Regions from separate parts of the Bacillus sp. EB V-12 genome, predicted to be linked through region 2. Evidence: riboswitches for the same ligand, from Rfam matches in the RefSeq annotation. Region 2 holds a riboswitch; the other holds the start of a gene.

Region 1 (3,397 bases), on a different contig from region 2:
TTTTTTCACCTCATTGGTCGGATAAACGATTTTTATTTTTTAATCGACAATCCATAAACCAAAGTCTCACTCGGAGTCGTAATACTAAAACCTGTCGTCTTATAATCAAGCTTCACTGTATCACCAGTGTAGTCTTTCGTAAATGAATCCATTTGTACGATAAGCTCCGCATCTTCATATACAACATCATCTGCGTTAAATGTATCCCAAATTAAATCGACATCAACGAAAATACTACAAGAGTTTGTCATTGTTCCTCTAATGCGAATGATCTTTTTGTCTTCACGTTCTAATCTATGTATAGCTGCTTTTGCTTCATCAGTAATGCGAATGTTCATTGTATCCCAACCTTTTATTTATATTTCTTCTATTATGGCAAAAACAGGAGCAATAGGGAAGCAAAGAGGTTTGCAACAAAAAACGAGCAAACAAATTTGTTTGCTCGTTTCACTTTATTTTAGTTCACATTTATCAAGTGGAATCACTTTTGTTTTTTTCGTAAATTTATAACCTAACCATAGTACTAAGAAGAGTGGTAAACCGATGTAAGAAACGAGTACACCGTTCCAGTCGATTGACTCACCCATAAATGCCCCGTAGTTTTGTCCTAAAATTACGATGATACAAAGTGTAAATGCAAAGATTGGACCGAAGGGGAACCATTTTGCTCTATATGGTAAGTCATTTAAATCTTTTCCTTGTGCGATATACGCTTTACGGAAACGGTAATGACTAATTGCAATGCCGACCCAAGCGATAAAGCCAGACATTCCTGATGCATTTAATAACCAAATGTATACAACACCGTCACCGAATAAAGAAGCAATGAAAGCAATACTACCGACAATCGATGTTACGATTAATGCGTTAACAGGTACACCGCGGCTATCTAATTTACCAAGAAACTTTGGTGCCTTCCCTTGGCGAGCTAAATCCCAAAGCATACGAGTTGATGCATACATACCAGAGTTACCAGCAGATAGTACTGCCGTTAAAATAACAGCGTTCATAACAGAAGCAGCAAAGGCAACGCCCGCTTTTTCGAAAATAAGTGTAAATGGACTTACTGTTACATCACTTGCAGCAAGACTTTCAGTTGTATAAGGAATTAATAAACCGATAACGAGAATCGCAAGGATATAGAATAAAAGAATACGCCAAAAGATTGAACGAATTGCTTTTGGGATATTACGTTCTGGATCAGATGTTTCACCAGCAGCTACTCCTAATAGTTCAGTACCTTGGAATGAGAAACCAGCTGCCATAAACACACCGATAATTGCCATGATACCGCCGTTAAATGGTGCATCTGCAACAGTGAAGTTTTTGAAGCCAACCGTTTCGCCGCCCATAATTCCAAAAATCATCATGAAACCAACAATTAAAAAGATAATAATCGTAACTACTTTAATAAGTGCGAACCAATATTCAGATTCACCAAACCCTTTAACAGATAAGTAGTTTAAAAGGAAAATAATAGCTAAACATAATCCGCTCCAAATAAGAGAAGGGGTATCTGGGAACCAAAATTTCATAATTAATGTTACAGCAGCTAGTTCAGCAGCAATCGTAATTGCCCAGTTATACCAATAGTTCCATCCAAGTGCAAAGCCAAGTGATGGATCAACAAATTTTGTTGCGTACGTACTAAAAGATCCAGTAACAGGCATGTAAGCTGCGAGTTCAGCTAAGCTTGTCATTAAAAAGTAAACCATAATTCCAATTGCGGCGTATGCAATTAATGCACCACCAGGTCCAGCTGAATGGATGACACCACCGCTGGCAAGAAATAGTCCGGTACCAATTGTACCGCCGAGAGAAATCATCGTAAGGTGACGAGATTTTAATCCGCGTTTTAATTCACCTTGTCCTTGTGTAGTTTGCGTTTTAGAGGTAGATTGATTTGTTGCGCTATTCATGTTCAACACTCCTTTTCTTGTAGGTTAGGAAGGAGCGGGGGAGAAAAATACAAAAAACCGCCAAAGGAATTTGGCGGAACGTTTCACAAATAACCACCCCATCATACCCTTCCGTTAAGATAGCACCCCACGTTTACACGGTAATTTTGTAAACGTGACAGTTCTGTTCCTTTCGGAGACAGCCCCAGCCCATATTTCCAGAGAAGAAATATAAACTTCGGCAACTTTTCCTTTCAAACGGAGTCGGTGACATTCTCTGTGTCTCGTCCGTCGTACTCTTAAAAGTCGCAACCTCTACCTCATCGGATTGATGAGGATTTGATATATTGCTAAGATTTTTAATATATGGCAATTGTAATGACTTTCTGAATATATTGCAAGATATTTTGTTAGGAAAAGTCAAAAAATATCGGTTATTGTATAGGAAACGCTTGCAAAACTCCACCCGAACCTACTATTATGTAGCAATAAGCAAAGAAAAAATTGTTATACAAATGTTTCGCAAAAAATATTGAAAAACCCTCTAAATTAAAAGAAAATTCAGAAAAATATAATTCGACATTCATAATAAAGTCATATTATTTGTTATAATTAGAGTAACGTTTAAGCAAAAAGGGGAAATCAAAATGAAATTAGAAACAGAAAGGCTCTATATAGTGCCGTGTACAGAAGAGAGGATTCAAGTCGCTAACGAGCAAGGATACAATAGCGGCCCGCATATTGTAGGGCATGTAAAGAATGTAAAACAAGATGCAACTTTATTACCATGGGGGGCGTGGTATGTTCTTCGAAAAGAAGATGATAGCGTTTTAGGTGATATTGGGTTTAAAGGGAAACCAAACGAGGATCAAACAGTAGAAATTGGCTATGGATTCATTGAGAAATATTGGAATCAGGGCTATGCAACAGAAGCTGTAAAAGAACTAATCGATTGGGCTTTCAAAACAGGTGAGGTAGAAACAATAATTGCAGAGACACTTCTAGATAATTATAGTTCGATGCGTGTTTTAGAAAAGTTACATATGAAGAGAGTAAATGCTACAGAAATGATGATTAATTGGAAAATAGAAAAATAAAAAATACCGCTCTAAATTGAGCGGTATTTTTTATAGTTATGGTAGCATTTGCTTCTGATCATTCGGATACTCAGCCGTTGACGTATTAGGACGATTGGAATGATTACGAACAGCAATGAAAATAGAAATAATAACGACAAGACCAACTGCAACGTAAGAAAGTGAAATAATAGTTGGATCCACTTTAAATGTAGTAAGCAGTGTACGAATGTTTGTAAAGATAATAAGACCACCAACTAATACGCCAAGTAAATGAGAAGGAACGATGCGAACTAGCCATGCCGCGATTGGTGCCGCTACGATACCACCGAGCATGAGAGAAAATACCCAAACCCAGCTTACTTGTTCCCAGCCAAGTGAGATGAAGAAGCCGATTGTTGCAGCGAGTGAAACAGGAAATTC
Region 2 (3,397 bases):
GCCATACGACACCGAAAATTATTTCTAACATCCCAATTATTTTAAGTATACATATACTACTTTCATTTGAACCGATTAATACAGAAAGCATCTTTACTTCTTCTAAATGAGTAAACAGTAGTTTTGGCACTATCCCTTGATATATCCATACAAAAGCAAATAAAAAACATACGAGCCAATACGTCATTGTTCTTCTAATTAGTAACCTAGGATGAAGCCCCTTTTCTAACCATAATTTTAAGGCATCAAAACTCCAAGCAGTCGCCCAACCTAATAACGGCCGAAACATATAGCAATCTATTACATTCCCTACACGACCAAATCTTGTATCATAATCATATTGTGTCTTAAAATGGATGTATTCTTTATTTGGCGTATACTTCCAATAACCACGTCCTATTTGAATAAGAGATAATGTATTATCCGTCCAAAATTTTAAAGAAGAAATTCTTTCACCAGTTTCTTTTCTTATTTCACCTATTGATTCCCCTTCTCCAGCTATTTCAAGCCCAAATCCAATCTTTGTTTTATACAAAAACTTCTGTGGTTCTCCTTCTTTTTTCTCTAAATACGAAATTTCAGTAAAGCGAGCATCCCACTCTGTATGTATATGTGGTTCTTGCGTATATTCCCATAATTTTTCCATCGTCGTGTTCATTTTTGTCGCAACATAAATAGGCTGTTTCCTTTTCATTCTCCCCACCTCCTATGCACTATAAGTTTAATGTACATGCAATGAATTTATTTTGCTACATTTTTCACAAACTTCCCCAAAAAAGAAAGAATTTTTAAAATGTATATAAAACACTTGATTCCCCGAAAAATTTAAATTATTATAAAACAAATGTTACCAACAACTTCATAAATCAAACACTCTCGCCTAAAACGTGAGATAGAGGTTGCGATACTTATGAGTATTCTAATGGAGACACAGAGATGTCTATGAAGTTAGATAAAAGGAAGTATTGCCGAAATTGATAAATTTCTCTGCATTTATCAATTGGGGCTGTTTTCGAATAGAAACAGAACTGTCATATGTACAAACGTGTACGTATGAAGAGCTATCTACAAAAAAGAGATATCATTTTTTATGATATTCCTTTTTTGGCGGTTTTTTTATTAGCTCCGTTTTCTGTTTCCCTTTTCCTGTAACAGCACCATCCTCACTTATTTGAGATGGTGTTTTTTGTTTGTCTTTCTGGTAACTACAGGAGTATTGGGATTTATATATTTCCTAATCTATTCTTAAAAATAGACGAAAGAAGGAATCTGTAATGGAAACAATTGTTCAAAAATTCGGTGGCACTTCTGTCGGAAGCGTCGAACGCATTCAACATGTAGCAAATTTAATTATTGAAGAATATGAACGAGGTCATAGCATTGTCTCTGTCGTTTCAGCAATGGGAAAAAGCACAGATGAACTTGTCGCACTCGCTAACGCTATCACAGAAAATCCAAGTAAACGTGAAATGGATATGCTTCTATCTACAGGAGAACAAGTAACTATTTCATTATTAACAATGGCACTGCAAGCAAAAGGCTATCATGCAATTTCATTAACAGGGTGGCAAGCAGGTATTACGACAGAATCTGTACATAGTAGTGCACGGATTACTGACATTCATACAGATCGTATTCAATCTTATCTTGCTGAAGGTACGATTGTTATTGTAGCTGGTTTCCAAGGAGTCAGTGAAGATTTTGAAATTACAACGCTTGGACGAGGCGGTTCTGATACAACTGCTGTCGCATTAGCTGCTGCACTAAACGCAAAAAAATGTGATATTTACACAGATGTGACCGGCGTATATACGACGGATCCACGAGTTGTAAAAGATGCTTATAAATTAGATGAAATTTCTTATGACGAAATGTTAGAACTTGCAAACCTCGGTGCTGGTGTATTACACCCGCGTGCTGTTGAGTTTGCTAAAAATCATAATGTCATTTTAGAAGTTCGCTCAAGTATGGAACAAGAAAACGGAACAATTGTAAAAGGAGAATGTAACATGGAACAACAATCAATCGTTAAAGGTATTGCATTTGAAGATAATATTACACGCATCACAGTGAAAGGATTAGAACAAGGTTCACTTTCAACTGTTTTCTCTACATTAGCAGCGGCACATATTAATGTAGATATCATCATTCAAAGTATTACAAATGAAGGAACTGTTCATCTCTCCTTCTCCATCCATTCTAATGATTTAAGAGAAACATTAGAAGTATTGGAACAAAATCAAGAGGCACTTCACTATGAAGCAGTAGAATATGAAAATCATTTAGCAAAAGTATCAATCGTAGGATCTGGCATGGTATCTAACCCAGGTGTCGCTGCAAATATGTTCACTACTTTAAAAGAAGAAGATATTCATATTAAAATGGTAAGTACATCAGAAATTAAAGTGTCTGTCGTTATTGACCGCCTTCATTTAGTAACAGGCGTTGAGGCGCTGCATCAATCATTTATGGCGAAAATTGAGCCTTTCGTGCAAATGAGCTAATTTGATATGTTTAGTAACGCTTATAAAAAAAACATATCAATCTACTTCCTTCCTATTAAATAAAAAGCTATTCGTTAACAAGATGCTATATGATATATTAAAAAACACCTTGTCACATTTTCCTATACTGTGACAAGGTGTTTTTGACTGAAAGGAATTTGTAACTACTTAGTAGTATAATTATGAGGATAATTAAATAATAAACTTTTATACATAAGGAGATAAGACTATGGCAAAAAACAAATTACTACGAATGGACAATGTCAGCATCGTTGTAGAATCCCTTGATAACGCAATCTCTTTCTTTGAGGAGATTGGCTTGAATCTCGAAGGTCGAGCAAATGTCGAAGGTGAATGGGCTGGTCGCGTAACTGGACTCGGTTCTCAGTGCGTAGAAATCGCTATGATGGTCACTCCAGATGGCCACAGCCGAATTGAACTTTCGCGATTTCTCACCCCTCCTACTATAGCAGATCACCGAACAGCTCCTGTAAACGCCCTCGGTTATCTACGCGTCATGTTCACTGTCGAGGATATTGACGAAATGGTATCGAGACTCACTAAGCATGGTGCAGAGCTCGTTGGCGAAGTAGTTCAGTACGAGAACTCGTATCGTCTCTGCTACATTCGTGGAGTCGAAGGAATTTTAATCGGTTTAGCAGAAGAACTCGGTAATAAATAAGTAATGTTTTATAAAAAAGAGGGAATAGCTCTATATTTAAGCTATTCCCTTACTTCTATTAAAACAGATGAATGTTTTCTTTCTTGCAAGCTTCACGTAAATCGTCAGGCCATACAGAAGATTGAACTTCACCGATATGTGCTTTACGTAAGAAGTACATGCACATTCTTGATTGTCCAATGCCACCGCCGATTGTTAATGGTAGTACGTC

Evidence for each region. A riboswitch is a leader RNA that binds a small molecule or an ion and turns the genes downstream of it on or off. The one in region 2 is predicted to bind lysine.
Region 1: it holds a riboswitch for lysine, as region 2 does, so the genes downstream of both, ACZDYH_RS17245 (amino acid permease) here and ACZDYH_RS15170 (aspartate kinase) in region 2, are expected to answer to the same signal.

The regions. Positions count from the first base shown of each region.
Region 1 covers NZ_JBUXJL010000004.1:375,429-378,825, reverse strand. The annotation lists gene ACZDYH_RS17255 (DNA alkylation repair protein) at 1-1, opposite strand, end outside; gene ACZDYH_RS17250 (iron-sulfur cluster biosynthesis family protein) at 33-338, opposite strand; gene ACZDYH_RS17245 (amino acid permease) at 453-1,919, opposite strand; lysine riboswitch at 2,032-2,224, opposite strand; gene ACZDYH_RS17240 (GNAT family N-acetyltransferase) at 2,546-2,995, shown strand; gene ACZDYH_RS17235 (sulfite exporter TauE/SafE family protein) at 3,032-3,397, opposite strand, start outside.
Region 2 covers NZ_JBUXJL010000003.1:714,960-718,356, forward strand. The annotation lists gene ACZDYH_RS15165 (DoxX-like family protein) at 1-694, opposite strand, end outside; lysine riboswitch at 886-1,072, shown strand; gene ACZDYH_RS15170 (aspartate kinase) at 1,275-2,504, shown strand; gene ACZDYH_RS15175 (VOC family protein) at 2,734-3,186, shown strand; gene asnA (aspartate--ammonia ligase) at 3,245-3,397, opposite strand, start outside.